Regions from separate parts of the Marinomonas maritima genome, predicted to be linked through region 2. Evidence: riboswitches for the same ligand, from Rfam matches in the RefSeq annotation. Region 2 holds a riboswitch; each other region holds the start of a gene.
The links. Region 2 has a riboswitch for thiamine pyrophosphate ahead of thiD (bifunctional hydroxymethylpyrimidine kinase/phosphomethylpyrimidine kinase). Riboswitches for the same ligand answer to the same signal wherever they lie in the genome.
Positions count from the first base shown of each region.

Region 1: another riboswitch for thiamine pyrophosphate. It lies ahead of thiC (phosphomethylpyrimidine synthase ThiC); the one in region 2 lies ahead of thiD (bifunctional hydroxymethylpyrimidine kinase/phosphomethylpyrimidine kinase).
Region 3: another riboswitch for thiamine pyrophosphate. It lies ahead of thiB (thiamine ABC transporter substrate binding subunit); the one in region 2 lies ahead of thiD (bifunctional hydroxymethylpyrimidine kinase/phosphomethylpyrimidine kinase).

Region 1 covers NZ_JAMZEG020000002.1:1,040,135-1,047,787, forward strand. The annotation lists gene M3I01_RS10930 (thiazole synthase) at 1-248, opposite strand, end outside; gene thiS (sulfur carrier protein ThiS) at 250-447, opposite strand; gene thiE (thiamine phosphate synthase) at 447-1,958, opposite strand; gene thiC (phosphomethylpyrimidine synthase ThiC) at 1,974-4,031, opposite strand; TPP riboswitch at 4,241-4,345, opposite strand; gene rsmI (16S rRNA (cytidine(1402)-2'-O)-methyltransferase) at 4,436-5,293, opposite strand; gene M3I01_RS10955 (penicillin-binding protein activator) at 5,407-7,170, shown strand; gene M3I01_RS10960 (YraN family protein) at 7,121-7,504, shown strand; gene M3I01_RS10965 (SIS domain-containing protein) at 7,510-7,653, shown strand, end outside.
Region 2 covers NZ_JAMZEG020000001.1:931,294-938,946, forward strand. The annotation lists gene M3I01_RS04495 (2-oxo acid dehydrogenase subunit E2) at 1-67, opposite strand, end outside; gene M3I01_RS04500 (alpha-ketoacid dehydrogenase subunit beta) at 94-1,071, opposite strand; gene M3I01_RS04505 (thiamine pyrophosphate-dependent dehydrogenase E1 component subunit alpha) at 1,064-2,254, opposite strand; gene M3I01_RS04510 (LysR family transcriptional regulator) at 2,601-3,497, opposite strand; gene M3I01_RS04515 (MFS transporter) at 3,622-4,824, shown strand; TPP riboswitch at 4,910-5,010, shown strand; gene thiD (bifunctional hydroxymethylpyrimidine kinase/phosphomethylpyrimidine kinase) at 5,085-5,948, shown strand; gene M3I01_RS04525 (ABC transporter ATP-binding protein) at 5,938-6,729, shown strand; gene M3I01_RS04530 (ABC transporter permease) at 6,716-7,522, shown strand; gene M3I01_RS04535 (ABC transporter substrate-binding protein) at 7,609-7,653, shown strand, end outside.
Region 3 covers NZ_JAMZEG020000003.1:152,928-160,580, reverse strand. The annotation lists gene rfaD (ADP-glyceromanno-heptose 6-epimerase) at 1-34, opposite strand, end outside; gene M3I01_RS12845 (AGE family epimerase/isomerase) at 104-1,252, opposite strand; gene hldE (bifunctional D-glycero-beta-D-manno-heptose-7-phosphate kinase/D-glycero-beta-D-manno-heptose 1-phosphate adenylyltransferase HldE) at 1,349-2,776, shown strand; gene msbA (lipid A export permease/ATP-binding protein MsbA) at 2,777-4,567, shown strand; gene M3I01_RS12830 (3-deoxy-D-manno-octulosonic acid transferase) at 4,570-5,796, shown strand; TPP riboswitch at 5,819-5,940, shown strand; gene thiB (thiamine ABC transporter substrate binding subunit) at 6,034-7,059, shown strand; gene thiP (thiamine/thiamine pyrophosphate ABC transporter permease) at 7,071-7,653, shown strand, end outside.

The DNA of each region.
Region 1 (7,653 bases), on a different contig from region 2:
GCAAACACCGCTTCTTTCGCGGTGCGCGCGCCAGACGTATTCGGTAATAACTTAATACCATGCTGCTGCAAGGGTTGTAGAATATTATCGGTTTGATGTTTCAAATCCATACGACGTAAAGACAAAGTGACCAACTCACTTTCACTAGCGGCCAAAGATGCCATCATGGCATCCGCGCTGGCGTATTTTCCGGTACCCGTAAAAAGTCGAGAATGAAATTCATGCCCTGCAATAAAAAAAGACGACATATTAGCCTCCAGCAATGGATTCAAAAATAAAAACCTGACTCTGTTCATTCAACTCAGTGTTGCTCCATAAACTCTTCGGCACCACCCGCTGATCAATTGCTACTGCAATGCCTTTCGTCTCTTTCCCCAAGCTATCCAGTAAATCCTTTAACGTTTCACCAGAAAAATCAAAAGGAGCGTCATTCAGCATAATATTCATTAAACACTTCCTTCTTCGTGTTGAAGTAATGATGCCATGAGTGACCGTGTCGCCACTTCTGGATTATCCGCTTTTGTAATCGCCGTCACTAAAGCCACACTAGTCACACCGGTTTTCGCGACTAAAGGCAGTCTTTCAGCGTCAATGCCACCGATGGCAACCGTCGGATAATGACCTTTAAGTAAACGAGCATAATGGGCAAGACGCTTTACCCCTTGTGGCTGAGATGGCATATCTTTGGTTTGCGTTGGGAAAATATGCCCTAAGGCGATGTAACTCGGTTTAATCAATTGGGCACGTGCAATTTCGTAATACCCGTGAGTGCTGATACCTAATCGAAGCCCAGCCTCCTGAATAGCAGACAGGTCTGCCACATCTAAATCTTCCTGACCCAGATGCACACCATAAGCACCAAAGGTGATCGCCTGCTGCCAATAATCATTAATAAAGACCTGTGCGTTGTACTTTTTACCTAAGGCGATTGCCTGTTGAATTTTCCCTTCTAACTCAGGGTCGTTTGGATTTTTGATCCGAAGTTGAGCCAATTTGATGCCTTGCTTGAGCACCAAGGTCAACCAAGCAATCGTATCCACCACCGGATATAAACCCATTTTATTCAGATCCATCTTGGCAAATGACAAATGGGGCGCATTCGAACATTTATGAGGCGTCATTATTATAGGTAAATTTTCGATCTGCAAAGGCCAACCCGGTAGCCCAAATTGGGTGGTTTTTTCATCAATCTTCAACGTCGATTTAAATGCCGCATTTAGATAGGCTTTCGCCATGGTCATCGCATCGAATACATCGTAACCATGAGCAATGAAGCTCGCCAACGCCATCGACAAAGTCCCACCTTTGCCATCGGCATTCTGTCTGATTAACTTGTCACTTGAAAAACCGACAATACTGGTTTGGCTCACTAACCAATCCGTCATTTTTCCTGCTTCAGTGCGATCTCCTTTTATTAACCAGCGACACGGTGACGCGTAAAAATACGCAGCCAGTTGCGCTTGTAAATCCGTTATAGATTGCTTACCAGACAGCCCCGTTAGTCTTTCAAATTCTCGTCGGGTCGGCGTAATTACATCGACATAAGGCAACAAAGGGGCGAGTAAATCTGCCCCAAAGTCTGCTTTTGCTAGATCATTCCTATTACTTCCGCTTACCATGACAGGATCAAATACCACTAGCACATTAGGATAGTCCGCTTTCAAACGTTCTAGCCAAGTAGAACAGGCTTTCACTATTTCTGCCGATGGCAAGAAACCAATTTTAATCGCATCTGGCGGCAGATCATCTAGCAAAGTTTGCCATTGCTCGTTAAATCTAGACAGCGAGATCGGCTCTAACAAATAGCCGTTTTGAGAATTTTTCTCACTGGTGGCAGCCATAATACTTTCAACATGGCAGTCTAAATCTTGGCCTGTGCAAATATCTGATGGCAACCCTGTGTGGGCGGACGAATCCGACCCGCCCACACACCAGACAACAGGAGGTTTAATAGACATAATTCCTCCTTGCGCTTACAGCGACTTTTCTTTTGATTTTTCGGTTGCTCGCGTCTCTTTCGTCAATGTATCTGTCGTTAATTTATCGGTTGTTAAGTAAACATCACTACCCAACTCACGGAATTGCGCCGACATTTTTTGCATGCCATTCTTAGCTTCGTTTGCGCTCAAAGTACCTGCATCCAAAGCACTAACATCTATCTTTTGAGCTTCCAATTCCAATCCCTTGGCGTATTCTCGTACTTCTTGAGTGATTTTCATTGAGCAAAATTTCGGCCCACACATAGAACAAAAGTGTGCCACTTTTCCTGAAGCCTGCGGTAAAGTTTCGTCGTGATAAGAACGCGCTGTTTCTGGGTCAAGCGATAAGTTAAACTGATCTTCCCAGCGAAACTCAAAACGTGCCTTAGACAAGGCGTTGTCACGAATTTGTGCTCCCGGATGGCCTTTCGCCAAATCCGCTGCATGAGCAGCGATTTTGTAGGTAATCAAACCTTCTTTTACATCTTCTTTATTCGGCAAACCAAGATGCTCTTTTGGCGTCACGTAGCACAACATAGCACAGCCATACCAGCCAATTTGCGCCGCACCAATCCCAGAAGTAATATGATCATAGCCTGGCGCAATGTCTTGTGTCAGCGGGCCTAATGTATAAAAAGGTGCCTCATGACAAAGCTCAAGCTGCTCAGTCATGTTTTCTTTGATCAACTGCATGGGCACATGCCCAGGCCCTTCAATCATGACTTGTACGTCGTATTCCCACGCTACTTTGGTGAGTTCACCCAAGGTACGAAGTTCCGACATTTGCGCTTCGTCATTAGCGTCCATAATCGAGCCCGGACGCAACCCGTCACCTAAAGACAGCGCCACATCGTAAGCAGCACAGAGCTCACAAATATCACGAAACCGTTCGTATAAGAAACTTTCTGTGTGATGCGCCAAACACCATTTTGCCATGATGGAACCACCACGAGAAACGATGCCGGTTAGACGCTTGGCCGTCATTGGCACATAGCGCAATAAGACACCGGCGTGAATGGTAAAGTAGTCAACGCCCTGCTCGGCTTGCTCTATTAATGTATCGCGGAACACATCCCAATTAAGATCTTCGGCGACACCATCGACTTTCTCTAATGCTTGGTAAATAGGTACCGTACCGATTGGCACAGGCGAGTTACGCAAAATCCATTCACGCGTTTCATGTATATTTTTGCCCGTTGATAAATCCATGACGGTGTCTGCCCCCCAGCGGGTCGACCAAACTAGCTTTTCGACCTCTTCTTCAATCGAAGATGTTACCGCTGAGTTACCAATATTGGCGTTCACTTTCACTAAGAAATTACGACCAATTATCATCGGCTCGGATTCTGGATGATTAATATTATTCGGAATAATCGCACGACCTCTGGCGACTTCATCGCGTACAAACTCGGGCGTAATGCGAGTTTGCAAGTTTGCCCCAAAGCTTTGCCCTGGGTGCTGCTTCCGCAATAATTCACTCTTAATTGCATCCATATTTTGGTTTTCACGCAATGCAATGTATTCCATTTCTGGCGTCACAATACCTTGACGAGCATAATGCATTTGCGTCACACATTTACCCTGTCGGGCCTTTCGTACGGTGGGCAGTTGTTTAAAACGCAGCTCGTCTAACGATGAATTTTCCAAGCGAGACTGAGCAAACTGTGATGAAACACCCTGTAAAGCTTCAGTATCTTGGCGCTTTTCTATCCAAGGTGCACGCATGGCAGCTAAGCCTTCGTAAACATCAATAGTGACTTGAGGGTCTGCATAGGGTCCGGAACAATCATAGATGTATATGGCTTCATTGGGTTCAAAGTCAAGATTGTCAGGGTCAGACCCAAGCGGTGTATCGGTCAGGTTAATTTTGCGCATGGGAACACGGATAGAGTCATTAGAACCCGTTAAATAAATACGCTCTGACGCCGGAAACGGTGTGGCTTGCAAGGATTCAATAAAGGATTTTGCAGCTAAACGTGTTTCTTCACGAGACTGCTTTTTAGATACCTTGTTTGGTTTTTTCTGTTGATTCGGTTCGTTGATAGTAGACATAAGCATTTCCCTTATTTAAAAACTGGAGAATTGCTTGTCTGGGGTGCTGCTTTACTGGAAAACGCATTTAAAGACGCTTTTAAAGCAAAACATGAACCCTGAATTTTCATTGAAGAATGATGGGCGTGACGTTACGAATAAAACAGTAGACATCGCATCGAATCAATCGTCATAAAAAATACAGGTGTTCATTCGATGCAGAAAAGAAAAATGGAGACTTTCTTGTTTCCTACGCGGGTTCTAACCCGATCAGGTTCTGCGGATCCCGCACTTAATTATGCGATCTCAGCCAAATGGCACTCCGACAAGTGAGACTGAGTATACCCAGTCTCACTTTCTTGTAAACACCTAATTTTTATCAGGACTAAGGAAGGAAAATATATCAACCACTAAAGGATTTATGCTTAGTTTTGCATTTCTAACGCCATTTTATAAAGGTAGTTTTTCTTTTCGCCGGTTAATTTCGCAGCCATGGCAGCGGCTTGTTTAACCGGTAAATCTTCCAACAAAATAGTGAGAATCCGTTTTGCTTCTAACTCCGCTTCATCGCCACTTTCTTGAGTAAAACTCAACATGACGACAAATTCACCACGCAATTGATTCGCATCAGCGTCAAACATCGCAAGAATCTCCGCCGCAGTGCCGGATAAGAAGGTCTCAAAGGTTTTTGTCACTTCTCGTGCGAGAACTAGCTGAGCATCCTCACCATAGACTTTTTGAACATCGGCAATGGAGTCATAAATACGGTGCGTCGATTCATAAAACACCACCGTGCCGGTCTGCTTCTTCCATGACTCGAACAAATCACAGCGACCTTTTGACTTCGCTGGAACAAAGCCAGCAAAGAAGAATTGATCCGTCGGCAAACCTGACGCGCACAACGCAGACACCAAAGCACACGCACCAGGAATAGGCACCACTTTATGCCCTTTTCCACGCAGTGCATGCACCACGTGATAACCTGGATCAGAAATTAACGGGGTGCCAGCGTCGGATACCAACGCCACATTTTTACCTTCGTCTAGTAAGCTCGCCACATAACCCGCTTTGTCTTTCTCATTGTGATCATGAATGGAGAAAAGCTTCGCTTCGATGGCGAAATGATTCAATAAACGCCGAGTGTGTCGGGTGTCTTCCGCCGCTATATAGTCTACGTCTCGTAAAGTTTGCTCGGCTCTTTTACTAAAATCATCGAGATTGCCTATTGGGGTTGCAACTATGTACAGCGACCCTCTCGCATCGTCAGAACTATGTGATACCATGTTGCCTCTTTTATTTGTCATTCTATAAGCTTATGAGCCTACTTAATTACCGCATCATATCATTAACTCTGTGTTCTTTTCTGCTGAGTGCTTGTAATTCCATGAATTTAAACATGGAGCAGCAACAAAAAACGGCCCAAAGCACGACGCAAGAAAGAACACTGCCGCCAAGCATTTATCATCCAATAAAAACCACTGATGTCTCAAAAAAGTTAGGCGACGCTTATCGCTCTGCAAAAAACTTCTATCAGCAAGGTGAATTCCAGCAAGCCATTGATACGTTAGAAAATGAAGTACTACCTACAACTTCTTCCATTCAGTTTGAAGCGTATTTGCTGGCCGCTTTAGCCACATCAAATTTAGACAACACTACTGAGTCTTTTGATTATCTAGAGCAAGCCGAGCGCTTAACGGCCGCGCGCCACCCTGACAACCAAAACAAACTAAAAGACACCAAAGCCTCTATTCTTGAGCACTTTGGAAATTGGTTAGGTGCGGTGAGTATACGCATGGATTTGACATACAATTTACCGCTTAATGAAGGTGAAGATAACCAAACCAAACTGTGGTTGGCTGTCCAAAATTTAACTCGAAATGAAATAGATGAGCTCTATCAACAACAAAGACCGCTGCTCAATGGCTGGTTAACAATCAGTGGTATTTTAAGGAATCAATCACTGTCTATTGAGCAGCAGCTTACGGTATTCGAGAATTGGCGAATAGAAAACCCAAATCACCCAGCAGCACTATCTCCTCCACAAGATTTCCAAATCATGTCGTCTATTGAAGACATGGCGCCGAAAAAAATTGTCTTACTGCTGCCGATGAGCGGCAAACTAGAGCGCGCATCTCAAGCTATTGTCGACGGTTTTTTTGCTACCTTTTACAATCAAAAAGAAGCAAGACCACAAGTCAGCATCATTAACGTAGATGATTACTCAAACATCAATGACGCACTCGCAGCGGCGAACGAAAAGCAACCAGATGTGATTATTGGCCCCTTGCAAAAGAACAATGTCGCCCAAGTTGGTCGCTTAGATTTACCTTACCCTGTCATCGCACTTAATCAACTAGATATTAATTTACACCCCAAAAATCTTTATCATTTTTCATTAAGCGCAGAAGATGAAATACACGAATTAATTACCTTCGCCAAACAAGAAGGCGCAACAAAAGCCGCTATACTAAACATCCAAGACACTTGGGCATTAAAACAAAGTGATGAGTTTCGCGCCGCTGCAACCAAAGAAAACATCACCATCACCTCCAATCAGTCATATGCCAATACACCAAAAGGCAGACAGGATGCGATTCAAAAGCTACTCCTGATCGATGAAAGTTATGCTCGCAAAAGACGGGTAGAACAATGGACAGGAGCGAAGGTTGAAAGCATAGCTAGATCACGCGAAGACCTTGATTACGTGTTTTACGTCGGGAAACTTAATGATGCCAAACAAATAAGGCCTCTTATAGATTTTTACTTCGCCGACAAAATTCCTATGTTAGCGACCAGTACATTAAATGATAGTGAGCCAGATAAATCGATTAACCCTAGCGATATTGAGCGGATACTTTTTACTGAGGTTCCCGCGCTCACACCAAACAGCACTACCTTAGATATATTACCTAAAAATCAAAATTCAAATATCTTGCGTCGATTGCAAGCGCTCGGCGCCGACTCCTATTTGTTAGCAAACAAATATCGACTGTTCACACTACTACCAAGCACTAAAATTTCAGCGAATACCGGCATTATCACCATAGATGAAAATGGCATATTTCATAAAAGACCTGAAATTATGACTTACCGAAAAGGAAATTTGGTATATGCAAACAATTACCCGTATTTTCAGCAACAGAAGAATACCGAAAAATAGTGGCGAAAAGGCAGAGCAGGAAGCTGAAAGTTTTTTACTTTCACAAGGCCTTCGCTTTGTTGAGCGAAATTTCTTCTGTCGCATTGGCGAGATTGATTTGATATTTTTAGATCAAGACACCTATGTTTTTGTAGAAGTCCGCTATCGCGCAAATAGTGCACACGGTAGCGCCGCTGAAAGCCTTGGGCAATCTAAACTAAATAAGGTGCGAAAAAGCGCCTCTTTATGGCTACAAAAGAACAATAAAGCAAACAGCGCTAGTCGTTTCGATGCGATACTATTTGATAAAAAAATAGACCAACAACATTTAACTTGGCTTAAAGCAGTATTTTAATCACTATGGATTTTCAAGAAGCAATCTACACACAATTTGCCCAGAGTTTTGAAGCACAACAGCAAGCGCTGGAAAGCTTACCTCCGTATATAGAGCACGCCGCTAAAGTGATTTTTTCAAGCGTTGCGTCCGGCGGAAAAATCATCTGC
Region 2 (7,653 bases):
GCCAGTCTACGAGTTCGCATTCGATGATGCCTTCACCGATATCCGGCAGAATAAAGTCGATTTTCATTGCTGTGCTCCTGTCAGTATCGATGGTTAAAACGTCATGCTGGCGATGATGGCTTCATAGGTTTTAAGGTGGTCTGGCATATATTCTTTTTCCAGCGCCAGCGGGAAAGGGGTGTCTAACCCAGTCACCCTAACGATGGGCGACTCTAAATATAAAAAGCATTGCTGCTGAATTTCGGCGGCAATTTCGGCGCCAAAACCACAGGTGCGGCTAGCTTCATGATTGATGATCAAGCGGCCAGTTTTGCGCACGGATTCGGCGACTAGATCGCGGTCCCACGGTAACAGGGTGCGTAAATCAATGACTTCGCAGGAGATGTCTTCTTGTTCCGCCATATCGGCGGCTTTTTCAATGGCCTCCATTTGAGCGCCCCATGCCAACAGCGTAATGTCGCGGCCGCTGCGGACGATTTCCCCTTTGCCCAGCGGTATTTGGTAATCCCCATTGGGGACTTCGCCAATGGAAGCGCGATAGAGCTTTTTGGGTTCAAAAAATATGACGGGATTGTTGTCTCGAATGGCCGCCAATAATAAGCCCTTGGCTTGTTCTGGATTACGCGGTACCACCACCACTAAACCTGGGGTGTGGGTAAAATAGGCTTCTGGCGATTGCGAATGATAGAGGGCCCCGTTGATACCGCCGCCGTAAGGAGTCCGTATGGTCAGGCGGCCCACATTAAATTCATTGCCCGAACGATAACGGAACTTGGCGGCTTCATTGACGATTTGATCGAAGGCCGGAAAAATGTAATCGGCAAATTGTATTTCGGCAATGGCCGTCATACCTTGCGCGGCAACACCATTGGCAAAACCAATAATGCCTTGCTCGGTTAATGGGGTATTAAAACAGCGTTGGACGCCATGTTTGTCTTGCAGTTGGCTGGTGGCGCGAAAAACGCCGCCAAAATGCCCCACATCTTCGCCGAAACAAAGGGCGCTTGGGTCTGTTGTCATGGCAATGTCTAACGCGCTATTAATGGCTTGTAATAGATTCATCTTACTCATTGCCAAACCTCCATGCTGTTTTTTTGTAGGCGTCCGGGTATTTACGGATATGTTGTTCTAGGGCGGCCTGTTGTTCTTGTAAGTGCCAAGGTTGGCTTTCATAGACATCATTAAACAAATCTTCCAACGGTGGCGCGGGTACTTTTTCGGCGCGTTTCATTGCGTCTACCACGGTTTGGCGGTGATGCTGTTGGCGGGTTTCTTCTTGGCTTTCATCCCACCAGCCTTGCAGTATCAGCCAATGCTTCATACGGGACACTGGGCATTTTGCCCGCCAAGTGTCTTCTTCGGATTTATTACGATAACCGCTTGGGTCGTCTGAGCTGGAATGCGCCCCAAGGCGATAGGTCATGGCTTCGATCAATACCGGTTGGTGATGTTCCACGGCAAGCTTACGGGCTTCTTGGGTGGCTTTGAGTACGGCCAACACATCGTTGCCATCAACACGAATGGTTTTTAAGCCATAGGCAACGCCTCTTGGCGCAATGCCGTCGCCTGCGTATTGCTCATGGGCGGGTGTGGAAATGGCGTAACCATTGTTGCGACAGAAGAAAATAAGCGGCACTTTGAAAACTCCCGCCATGTTTAACGCCGCATGGAAATCCCCTTCAGAGGCGGCGCCTTCACCGAAATAACAGATCACACAGTTGTTTTTTTGTTGGGCTTTTAAGGCAAAGGCATAACCAGTGGCTTGAGGTAATTGTGTGGCTAAGGGCGAGGAAATGGTCATGTAGTGGAGTGCATTAGAACCATAATGAATCGGCATTTGTCGCCCTTTGCCTAAATCCTTTTCATTGGAAAAAATCTGGTTCATAAACTGATCGGGTGTAAAACCACGAAAGGCCAGTGACCCTTGTTCGCGGTATTGCGCCATGATCATATCGTCGTCCACCAACGCCGCGGCGCTGCCAATATCGGCGGCTTCTTCACCAGTTTCTGTCATGTAAAAGCTGATGCGGCCCTGACGTTGTGAGGCGAGCATGCGCTCATCAAGGGCGCGGATAAATAGAAAGGTATCGTAGATTTTTAGTGCCAGTGTTTGATCAATATCTGGCATAGCGGCATCAGGGTAAAGCGTGCCATCGTCTTTTAGTATACGCAAAGTCGGTATAGTAAGAGATGAGCTATCAGAAAATACAGGGCAATGCACGATCGGCGCATCTGTCTTGCGATTATCACTCATAGTTGACCTTCTCATTTTTATTGTTATGTCTATCGATTGTGTCGGTAGCATGGTGCATAGAGATGGGATCACCAAAAATATGCCTACCGACTTTAATACCGAATGGCTATCTGTGTAAAGATTAGTCTAGTGAAGCTTTGGTGATTTTTTAAGGCAGACAGTACAAGGATTTAGACGCAGAATAGGGTTCGATTTTTTGGGATTTATTTAATTTCTTTTAAATCAGGTGTTTATGTATTCTTTCGGATTTTTAGGGGTGAGATTTAATTGGCATTAATAACGTATAAAACGCCTGTTTTAGTGTTATCAAGCCTGTTGAGGGACAGATATTGTCACTCGACTAGGCTTACCTTTGCTGTGGATTGGCGGATTCGCATCCATGTTCACTAACAAAGTCGAGAAAAGCGCGGTTAGCTTTAGAAAGGTAACTGTCTTTTCGCCATGCGATTCCAAGGTCTAACCAGATGGGTGGATCAAAGGAGCGTGTGATCAGTTGGTCGTCTTCCTCTATTACCATAGCGAGTAGCGTGGAAATGCCAAAGCCTTGTTGAGTGATGGATTTAATGAGCGGAATGAGGTTGGTTTCAAAGCCAATGTTAGGCGTTTTTTTACAGGCTTTGGCTAGCTTGTCGACAATTCGTCGATGAAAATACCCTTCTTTAAACATGACCAATTCTTCTTCGAAAAAAGCGTCAGGCGAGACTCGCTCTAGTTGACTAAACGGATGATCGGTCGCGACGGTCACTAACATTTCTTCTCTAATCAATGCTTGGGTTTGCAGGCTGTCCGGTAAGGTTTCAGCGACAATAACGCTTAAATCTAACTCACCATTTTCGAGCATTTTTTGCAGCTGCCAAGTTCCACCTTCAATGACTTTTAACATGATTGTCGGATAGCGGTGTCGGAATGCCATGAGAATGGGTGGGAAATAGTAAGACCCCAACATGCTGGGAATGCCCACACGAACTTCACCTTGACTCAGGCCTTTTAGCTCGCTCATTTCGAGTAATGCGTCGTCGGTTGCTTGGATGATTTTTTCGGCGTGCAAAAGCAATTTTTTGCCTTCATCCGTCAGACCGATATTTCGGTCTGCTCGGTGGATTAGGGTTAAACCTAAATCCAACTCTAACTTTTTGATTGCCATACTGACGGCAGGCTGAGCGACACCAAGCTGCTGAGCGGCTTGTGTAAAGCTCTGAGTTTTAGCAATGGCAATGAAATAACGTAGTGGCTTAATGTCCATCAATAATTCTTATGAATTGGATAAGGTAGATATATTTTATTGATAAATTGGCTGGGCGTATAGTGTGCCAATAATATTTGCCTTGTTGGGGCGATTTTCGCGATGTTGATACTGGAGTTTTGTTGTGATTGAAGTGAATAGCTCGGTTTTTTGGCGAGGAACCTTAGCCTTAGTGATCGGCTCTTTTATGGTCTTTGCCAATGTGTACGTCACTCAGCCTTTGTTGCCTATGATAGCGAACGAGTTTTCGATTAGTCCGCTTCAGGCCAGTGCCAGCTTTACGATAACGACGCTGACTTTAGGGATATCGTTACTCTTTTATGGGCCAATATCAGACGCGTTAGGCCGAAAAGGCATCATGGTGATGACCATGGTGGGCATTACGTTAACGACCTTCTTCTTGTCCTTGGTGCAAAGCTATGAGTCTCTACTGGCATTGCGAGCCTTGCAGGGATTCTTCTTGGCGGGTTTGCCTGCTATTGCAGTGGCGTACTTGGGGGATGAATATACGCCAGAAGCCTTGATGGTCGCCGTCGGTTTATACATCAGTGGCAACACGTTAGGCGGCATTGGTGGTCGTCTTATTGGTGGCTTTGTCGGTGAGTGGTTAGGGCGTTCTGCAACGTTTGGGGTGATGAGCGCTATTAGTTTGGTTTGTTTGTTGGCTTTTTTCTTTTTATTGCCTAAATCACAACACTTTGAGCCCAAGCCTTTGCGAGTCGGTCATATCTTGATGAATATGAAGGATCATCTACAGAATCGCCGTTTGCTAACCTGCTATTTAATTGGTGGGTTTAGCTTCTTTATTTTTATCAATCAATACAGTTATGTCACCTTCGTACTGGAAGCGGCACCTTATAACTTAACGGCAAAATACGTCGGCCTGCTATTTTTAACGTATTTGTCTGGCACCTTAGGGTCGGCCATATCGGGGAAGCTTGCGAAACGTTGGAGCCAACCTAACATTATAGTATTAGGCACCTGCATTTTTATGTTTGGTTCTTTAGTGACACTGGGAGGTTCTTTAATGGCCATTATTATCGGCTTACTCATTAATAGTTTTGGCTTCTTTTTAAGCCATTCGACGGCCAGTAGCTACGTGAGTCGAAACGCGAAACACGCCAAAGCCAGTGCGTCTTCTTTGTATTTAGTATTTTATTATTTAGGCGCCAGTATGGGTGGTTTTTATCTCGATCCGTTCTGGCAAGCCAATGGCTGGACGGGTGTCATCATGGGGTCTTGGTTGGTACTAGGTGTGGTGGCGCTTGCTGGTGTGAGCTTGATCAAAGACAACAAGCGTACGGTGCAAATTACGGCGACAAGTTAGTGTCATCATACCGCTTTACTGTCTGGTTCTTTGTCTAACTTAAATTATCCTTTGTTGCGCTTTCGATGAATCTTGTTAGTATTGCCGCCTATAGTCGGGGGGCCGTTAAGGCTGAGATTGCATATTTGCAGACCCGTTGAACCTGATTCAGTTAATACTGGCGTAGGGAACTATACATCTTGTTATTGATGATTGGTGATTCTACTCCTATCTTAATGTAACTTGATTTAGTTCCAGAACGCCCGTTCTTGGAGCTTTATATGCCGAGTGATATCACAACCCCTTCTGCTCATGTGTCTAAAAGTACATCTAACACGCCCATCGTTTTAACAATCGCCGGTTCTGACAGTGGCGGCGGAGCGGGCATCCAAGCCGATATTAAAGCCATGTCTGCGACAGGAAGTTACGCCTGTTCGGTGATTACCGCGATTACCGCTCAAAATACACTCGGCGTTTCTGCCATTTTCCCTATCCCTCTTGAGCACATTGAAAAACAACTTGATGCGGTATTTTCTGATCTGAATATCATCGCGGTCAAAGTAGGGATGTTGGCAGACTGCGACACAATCAAATTAGTTGCGGCAAAGCTCAAGCAATATCGCCCTAAATTTCTAGTGGTTGATCCTGTCATGGTGGCGACCAGTGGGGATCTTTTGCTAAAAATGACGTCCATTAATACGCTCAAATCCGAATTACTTCCCTTGGCTGATCTCATTACCCCCAACCTTCCTGAAGCCGCTGCATTAACGGGCTCTCTTGTGCCAACCGATGAAGCATCCATGTCGTTAATGGTCGACAAACTGCGTCAGTTGAAAATGAAAACCGTGCTGTTGAAAGGTGGGCATTTGGAAGAAGACGAAAACAGTACTGACTTTCTGATCTTTAACGATCGCCTTGAGGTCTTAACCTCACCACGTATTCAGACTCGCAATACGCATGGCACAGGCTGTACATTATCTTCAGCGATTGCCTCGTATTTGGCGCAAGGTAATGACTTGCTGCAAGCGGTTCAGTTAGGCAAAAAATACATTACTCAAGCAATCGAGCACGCAGATGAATTGCAGATAGGTCGTGGTCACGGACCGGTAAACCATTTTTTTAATGGCCACGCCAATGTCCGCTAATGTGGCGGCTTTTCCAGTCCCACAACCTTCGATTAAGATAACGATTGCTCAAGGTTGTTTACGGTATCTCGATAGTAAAACGCCTACGTTAAACCATCTTAATATGACCATGCCAGCAGGGCAGTGGACGTGTGTTTTGGGGCGTAGTGGTTGTGGAAAAACCTCGTTGTTACGTTATCTTGCCGGTTTGCTTGATCAACAAATAGAGTGGTCTGGCGAGTTAAAAATTGAACCAGCGAACCGTGCGCTGAAAGATCAAATTGCTTACATGGCGCAGCAAGATTTATTGATGCCGTGGTTGTCGGTATTAGACAACGTCTTGTTAAGCTCTAAATTCGGAGCTCGGGGAGACTTCGTCGCTTATGATCAAAAAGTACAAGCATTGACGTTGCTGGAAAAAGTGGGGCTTGCCGATCATGCCAATCGTTTACCTCAACAGCTATCGGGTGGCATGCGTCAACGTGTCGCCTTGGCAAGAACCTTGATGCAGAACAAACCGGTTGTCTTAATGGACGAACCATTTTCTGCATTGGATGCGGTGACACGCTATCGATTGCAAGATCTAGCTTGCACCCTACTGCAAGACAAAACCGTTGTTTTAATTACCCACGATCCACAAGAGGCGATTCGCCTTGCTCACCATATCTACATCATGCAAGGAAATCCCAGCACGGCGGCGTTCTTAACGACGCTTGAGTCTTCTACACCACGCACATTCGATGCCGAGGGAGCTCAGCTTCAGCAGCGAATAATGGCGTGTTTGGAGCATGATGATGGATGATCTTATTCGTACTGTTTCTAAACCACATCAAAAAGAAAATAGGAATGCGAGTCTGCATTCTGCGCTTCGTATTGTGGTGAGCTTTGTCGTTATTTTGGGATTGTGGCAAGCCGTCGTGGTTGTTTTTGCTATGCCTACGTTTATTTTGCCGGCACCTTTAGACGTCTTCGAAAAGTTACTGCAACGGCGAGAGGTTCTTTTTAAGCATACGCTGGTGACGGGGGCAGAAATAGTACTCGGCTTATTTTTAGGTCTGTTTATGGGGCTGTTTTTCGCCTTACAAATGTTGTTGTTTAAGCCGATAAAACGCTGGTTACTGCCTATTCTAATTGCGAGTCAGGCGATTCCGGTTTTTGCCATTGCGCCACTGTTGATGATTTGGTTGGGCTATGGGATTGCCTCCAAAATTGTGATGGCCGCGATCATCATTTTTTTTCCTGTCACCACCTGTTGCTACGACGGTTTACGTAATACGCCGTTGGGTTATCTCGATCTTGTCAAAACCATGGGGGCTACAAAATGGCAGAGACTCCGTCATATTCAATTTCCCGCGTCTTTACCCACGCTGGCGTCTGGAATTCGTGTCGCCGTGGTGATTGCGCCTATAGGCGCAGTAGCAGGGGAATGGGTGGGTTCTAGCGAAGGTTTGGGTTATCTAATGTTGCAAGCCAATGCGCGGATGATGATTGACGAGATGTTCGCGGCGTTGCTTATTTTATCTTTACTGTCCGTCTCACTTTATTTTGTCACCGATAGGTTATTAAAAAAATTCATTCCGTGGGGTGTTTCGTAAACGCCGCGCATTCAAATATTTCGACACGTGTTATGAACAAAAAACGATTACTCATAAAAATGCCTACTAAAAGGAAAGGAAAAGTAATGAATAAAAAAATGCTATTAAGCAGTATCGTACTTGCTGCGTCT
Region 3 (7,653 bases), on a different contig from region 2:
CAATAAATCCGGCACCGCCAGTAACTATATACATAATACATTTATCCTAATGTGGGAGGCGTTGTCTTTTGAGGTTTTGCCTAAGATGATCAGTAAGCCAAACTTAAGCATAATCCTGAAAACCATTGTTCGCTTTTGCCCATGCTACCACTTCTGTTAGGCCGAGAAAAATATGATAGCTGCTGGTTCCGGGGAGCGGAAAGTCTTTTGGTGTATTGTCTTCGTTGAGATACTCATTCCATCGACCATTTTTTAAAAAATAGTGTTGCTGAGTAAAGTCGAGAGCCTTCTCTAAGTGGTCTATTTTTTCTTCTTTGCCAATAGGGATGACGGTTATTGCTTTAAGGTATTCTGTGATCGGCCAGACGCGTTTTTCTCTATCAATGGGTTGGTAGTTGTTGCCGTCTATTTGGTTATAAATACCCCCATTGTTTGCGAATCCGTGACGAGTGGCCGTTAACCATAATTGCTGAGCTAACTCGGTATAGTCGGAGTTGGGTAGTATTTTATTAGCCTGATAAAGTAACCATACCCACTCGAAGTGATGGCCTGGTTCTACTTGATTACCCGTGTCAGGATGAAGATGCCAATCTGAGCTAAAAAATTCACGCAGTGTTTTTGTGTCTTTGTGATAGAAGTGTTGAATAGACAACGAGAGAAGCGATTTAATCGTGTCTTTATAATCGCTATCTTGCGTAGTGTTAAAGGCTGCAATATAGCCTTCTAGCAAGTGCATGTGTGGGTTCTGTCGGCGAATTTGGTTGGTGTCGACAGGGTGCGCCTCATAAAAACCACCAGACTCTGCTTGCATGTTTTCTAGCAAAAAAAGGTGTGTTTTTTTCATATATTGAAGAGCGCGATCATCTTTTGTTACTTGATAGTAGTGACTAAACGCTAATAAAACAAAGGCGAGAGCATACGCATCAGACTGTTTGTCTTTTACAGAAAGGTCGTCGTTTAACGAAAAAATCCAGCGTTCATCAAGGAAGTAATGCGAGGTGATGAAGTCGAAAAGTGGTGTTAATGTTGTTTGCCATTTGGGTGTGTTTTTTATCTGGCATGCATGGCTAAAGGTATAGAGTTGTCGGCATTGAGTAAGTAGGCGAATTCGTCCCACTGAGTTTTTTGTCCAGTCGTGAGTCATACTTTCATAGCTAAAGCCTTGTTCTTGATTGATGCCATAAAGCGACCAGTTGCTTAGTAGCTCATCAAATAAGAATGATTGGCTAGATAATAGAGCGGAATTCAGCATAGTATAAAAGCCTTATTTCGTATGTTTTAGGTATGTCCAACTTGGTGAGGGAGTATGATAAGATGAGCGACTCTAAAAATCGATTATTATGTGCCTATGAACTCTTCGTATCTGAATTTTAAAGACAAACACATCCTCGTCGTTGGGGACGTAATGTTAGATCGCTACTGGCATGGTGGCACCTCTCGTATTTCTCCTGAAGCACCCGTTCAAGTGGTGAAAGTGTCCAATATTGAAGATCGCCCTGGTGGGGCTGCGAACGTTGCACTTGGTTTAGCCAAGTTAGGCGTGTCGGTGACACTGGTTGGTGTGGTCGGTAATGATGAAAATGCGGATATTTTAGCGCGTTGCTTGGAAGAAGTGGGCGTTACGTGCCGATTTGTTCGTTCTGAAAATCTGCCAACGATTACAAAGTTGCGAGTGATGAGCCGCCATCAACAACTTATCCGTTTGGATTTTGAAGAGCGCGAAGACAGTCTTTCTCAGAATGAGGCGCTAGCAAGTGTTGTAGAAGAGTGCCTGCCTGAATCGGATGCGGTTATTTTTTCAGATTATGCAAAAGGGTGTCTTGCCGATGTTCAGACTCTTATTGCCTTATCAAATACAGCGAATGTCCCTAGTTTTGTTGACCCAAAAGGCAATGATTTTTCGATTTATCGAGGAGCTACGTTGGTTAAACCAAACCTACTTGAGTTCGAAACGATTGTGGGTAAATGCAGCTCAACGAAAGAGTTAGAAGAGAAAGCGACAGCGCTTCGTAAGCAGTTTGGCTGGAAGGCCTTGCTCGTGACTCGTGGTGAAGATGGCTTGATTTTACTGAGTGATGACAAACCGCCTTTTTCATTGGCGACGGCTGCAAAAGAAGTCTTTGATGTTACTGGCGCTGGCGACACCGTTGTGGCGGTTTTAACGGCTGTTTATGTTACCAGTAAACGCTTTATAGATGCAGTCGAATACGCTAATCAGGCAGCGGGTTATGTGGTTGGGAAATTAGGCACGGCATCTATCAGTGCTGAGCGATTAGAGGCCATCATGTTTCAGCGTTCGCACACATCGAATTTTGGCGTGCTTTCACCTGATGACTTGCTCGCACAAATTAAGTTGGCGCAAATGAACGGTGAAAAAATTGTTTTTACAAACGGTTGTTTCGATATTCTTCACCCTGGACACATCGCTTACATGAAACAGGCTAAAGCGCTTGGAGATAGATTGATTGTTGCGGTCAATACCGATGCATCAGTGAAGCGCCTCAAAGGGGAAAAACGCCCGATAAATCATTTGGTTCACCGCATGTCTGTACTTGAAGGGGTGGGAGCGATTGATTGGGTTACTTGGTTTGATGAAGACACACCAAAAGAAATAATTGAATTCCTAACGCCAGATGTACTGGTTAAAGGCGGAGACTATACCATAGAGACAATTGTTGGCGCTGATCATGTATTGGCTCATGGCGGCGAAGTGAAAGTTCTGACTTTTGTAGATGGTTATTCAACCACAGCTATTATCGAAAAAGCGAATCTGTAAATGCAAGATAAAGAAAATATTGAGGCTGAAACTGAAACACCAATAATACCCGTTTCCGGCATGAAGGTTTACCTGCGCTTACTCAGCTATGTTCGTTCTTCTTGGGTGTATTTGCTGCTAAGTATTTTGGGTTACGTTATTTATGCCGCGATGGAGCCTGCTCTAGCGGCTTTGTTAAAGCATATTGTGGATGTTGTCTCCGCAGGGAATATTTCTGATAGCCGATTAATGATTCCTTTGGCAATTTTAGGGGTTTTTATTGCTCGAGGTGTAGGGACATTCTTGGGTAACTACTTTATGGCGAAAGTAGCGAATAATGTCGTATTCGATTTACGCACCAGTATGTTTAATAAATTGGTGCTTCTTCCTTCTAATTATTACCACTCTATTCCTACTGGTCGCTTATTGGCCAAACTGACGTATGACACGGAGCAAGTAATTGGTTCTATTACTCAGGCAATACGAGTGCTGCTACGAGAAGGTTTAACGGTCGTTGGTTTATTGAGTTACATGATTTACATGAACTGGCGTTTGTCTTTGTTGTTTCTGTTGGTTGTTCCTCTCATTGGCTTGGTTGTTTCTTATGCTTCTAAGCGTTTTCGTAAATTGAGCACTCGCATTCAAAATGCGATGGGTGGCGTTACAGATGTCGCTTCTGAAGCCATTAAAGGGCACGAAGTTGTTAAAATATTTGGTGGCAGTGAATATGAAATCGAGCGATTTCGTGGCGCGGCAAATGAAAATCGCCGTTCCCAGCTGAAAATGGAAATGACTAAGTCGCTAAATATTCCTATTGTTCAGTTTATCTTAGCAATAATGATGGCCATTTTAGTATGGTTTGCTTTGAGCCCAACGATTAGTTCTCATATGTCTCCTGGCGACTTTATTGCCTTTCTTACTGCGGCAGGGATGTTAGGTAAGCCTATTCGCCAGTTAACCGATGTGAACAGTATTTTGCAAAAAGGCATTGCCGCGTCTTACAGCATTTTTGACTTCTTAGATTTACCGGAAGAAGTGGATAAGGGGCAAACACCAGCGGCACGTTTGAAAGGAAATATTGAGTGGCGTTCTATGTCATTTAAATATCCCGGTGCGGATAAATTGGCGCTGAAAAATATCACTTTGTCCTTACCTGCTGGGAAAACCTTAGCACTGGTTGGACGTTCTGGTAGTGGTAAATCCACTATGGCAAATTTGATTCCTCGTTTTTACGACTTTGATGATGGTCAATTAAACATTGATGGTGTTTTCCTCAATGATTATAAACTGACAGAGCTGCGCTCTAATATAGCCTTGGTAAATCAACAGGTTGTGCTCTTTAATGGTACAATTCGGGACAATATCGCATACGGTTTTTTGCGTGACACCAGTGATAAAGAGGTTATTGAAGCGGCTAAAGCAGCGAATGCTTGGGACTTTATTCAAGAGCTTGACCATGGACTAGACACCATGGTTGGTGAAAATGGTGTGCTTTTATCGGGTGGTCAGCGTCAGCGTATAGCTATTGCGAGAGCCATTTTAAAAAACGCGCCTATTTTAATTCTGGACGAAGCAACGTCTGCGTTGGATACCGAATCAGAGCGAGCTATTCAGGTTGCATTGGATGGTTTAATGGCGAATCGAACAACCATTGCTATTGCCCACCGCTTATCGACCATAGAAAATGCCGACATCATTGCCGTGGTTGATCATGGTGAGATTATTGAGCAAGGCTCACACAGCGAGTTGCTGGCGATGAACGGGGCTTATGCGCAACTTCATAATCAACAATTTAGCGAAACGCCGGCTTAATTATGTGGCTGTATCAAGCGTTATTGGTTTTATTTACGCCGTTAATTTTATTAAAAATTCGACGATTTAAAAAAACGTACTCACATTATCGAGCGCAAGAGGCTTTGGGCTTTTGGCCTGCGGTTGAGGCTGACCTTTGGATTCACTGTGCCTCGGTCGGAGAAGTTCTTGCGGCTCGACCACTGGTACTCCAATGGCGAGAAAAATTCCCTGCGAGCCGTCTTTTAATTACCACCATGACGCCAACAGGCGCAGAGCAAGTAGGCAAAGAGTTTCCTTTTGCTGAGCATAGATATTTGCCGATGGACTGGAGCAGCAGTGTTAGCAGGGCGCTGAAGAAACTGGACTGCAAACATCTATTGATTATTGAAACAGAGCTTTGGCCCAATCTATTAAAACACGCTAAGCGGTGTGGTTTACGTATCGATGTCGTGAATGCCCGTTTGAGCGATCGTTCCTTTCAGCGCTATAAAAAACTCTCTCTTGTTTCTCGCCCTTTATTTAAATTCCCTGATAGTTTTTTAGCCCATGCGCAAGCGGATGCCGCTCGTTTTGAGGCGCTTGGTGCGAAAAAAGTATTGGTTACCGGAAGTATTAAATTTGACCTCGCGGTTGCTCCTGAGGTTTTACAGGCTAATTGGCGTCGACAGCTTGGTTCGCGTTTTGTCTGGGTGGGGGGAAGTACTCATCATGGCGAAGACGACATGTTATTGCGTATACATAAGGCGCTTTTACCAAAGTATCCAGACGCTTTATTAATATTGGTTCCTCGTCACCCTGAACGCTTTGGTGCGGTTTATGCTTCGGCGAAGCAGTCTTTTGAGCGAGTTGCGCTACGCAGTCAAACGCCACCAGATCAATGGTGTGATTTTGATGTGGTGATTGGGGATTCTATGGGCGAAATGATGAATTATTATCAAGCTTGTGATGTCGCTTTTGTTGGTGGGAGTTTGATTAAGCGCGGTGGGCATAATCCCATCGAGCCTGCATTACTGGGTAAAGCGATTCTTGTTGGGCCTCATACCTTTAATTTCTTAGATATCACGAATCAATTGTTGCAAGTAAATGGCGCCGTGCAATGTCAGGATGAAGCGCAATTACAACGTGCTATTGTTACTCTTGCTGGTCAATCTTCTCAGCGATATCGGCTAGGGCAAATAGCGTTGCGTTTTGCTGAGAAGAATCAAGGTGCAGTGACTCGGGTTCTTGCGGAAATAGACTTCCGCTGAGGGACTCTTTACAATGAAGGTACATTATCTCATGGGGTGCTTTGTCTTATATTAAGAAGACAGAAGCTGAGAAGCGAATTAATCGCTAACCCACCGAACCTGATCCAGATTATGCTGGCGTAGGAATCGAGATAGCAAGTTTCGCTACAGTAATATCGTAGATTGAAAGCAGTACTCTTGATAAGCGTACCTTGCCATTTCCCTGTACGCCGCTCACTTATTGTTAGGAGCGACACCTTGAAAAAACTTTCCTTTAGTACCCTTCTCACCACTTCCTTAATGACGTTAAGTGCAACCTTAGGCGTGGCATTTTCTTCTGCTACGTTGGCGGCAGAAACGCTTAATGTTTATACGTATGACGCTTTTGCCTCTGACTGGGGTCCAGGCCCAAAAATAAAAGCCAACTTTGAGAAAGAATGCGGTTGTGAGCTGAATTTCGTGGCACTGGATTCGTCTGTTGGTATTTTGTCTCGAGCTCAATTTGAAGGGAAGTCTTCTCAGGCTGATGTGTTGTTAGGTCTAGATCTGAACTTAATGGAAGCGGCGAAAAAGAGTGGTTTGCTTGCTGAACATGATGTTAACACGTCTGCTGTGACCATTGCTGGTGGTTGGAAGGATAACGTGTTCGTACCATTTGATCAGGGCAACTTTGCCTTTGTTTATAACTCTGAAATATTAAAAAATCCCCCTACAAGCCTTAAAGACATTGTTGATAATCAAAACCTACGAGTGATTTATCAAGACCCTAGAACCAGCACGCCGGGTTTAGGTTTGTTGTTATGGATGAAATCGGTCTACGGCGATGACGCCGCAGCGGCGTGGGGTCGGTTAGCAAGTCATACCGTTACTGTGACGAAGAGCTGGTCAGATGCGTATGGTTTGTTCTTAAAAGGGGAGGCTGATGTCGTGCTGAGTTACACCACATCTCCGGCTTATCATATCGTCGCGGAAGGCGTCACGAAGTATAAAGCGGCGCAGGCCAGTGAAGGGCTTTATCCACAGATTGAAGTGGCAGCCATGATGAAAAGTGCGCCTAATCCTGAATTGGCGAAACGTTTCATGCAGTTTATTCTGGAGCCTGGATTTCAATCAACGGTGGCGACTGGTAACTGGATGTTGCCTGTTGTTAAGTTAAATGAGGCGTTGCCAGCGGCGTTTGATAGCGCATTACAACCTACTAAGGTGCTTACTTTACCAGCTGGCGATGTGGCTACCAATCGCAAGGCTTGGGTGAATGAGTGGCTGAATGCCACAACACGATAAGTTAGGTTCGATTGCTTTTTTTTAGCGCTGTTAAAGGCCTACTACCGGCGTTACTGGGAGTGGGTTTTTTCTTATTCATGGGAGCGGCCAGTTTGGCGGCTCTTTTACGTTATAGTGACATCAGTAGTTGGTCTGAGTATTTATATGACCCCTACTTGTGGCGTGTGGTACGTTTTTCTTTGTGGCAGGCCTTGCTGAGCAGTGGTATTAGTCTGTTGATTGCTATTCCTGTTGCTTCTTGTCTTATTCATCGCCAGTTTCGTGGTCGAGCCATTTTGTTGCAGCTTTTTGCTGTGTCTATGGTGGTACCGACCATTGTGGCTATTTTAGGTTTGGTGGTGGTTTACGGTCGTACCGGATGGTTGAGCCAATTGTTTGGCGTGCAAATTCCTTTGTATGGGTTGGTGGGTATTTTATTGGCCCATGTGTTTTTTAATATGCCTTTGGCGGTGCGTTTGCTGCTACAAGGCTATGGTTTGATTCCCTCCGGTCAGTGGCGCCAAGCTTCTCAGTTAGGTTTTTCTCGCTGGTCGGCATTTCGTTTGATCGAATGGCATTATATGAAAAAAGTACTGCCGGGTGCGTTTGTACTGA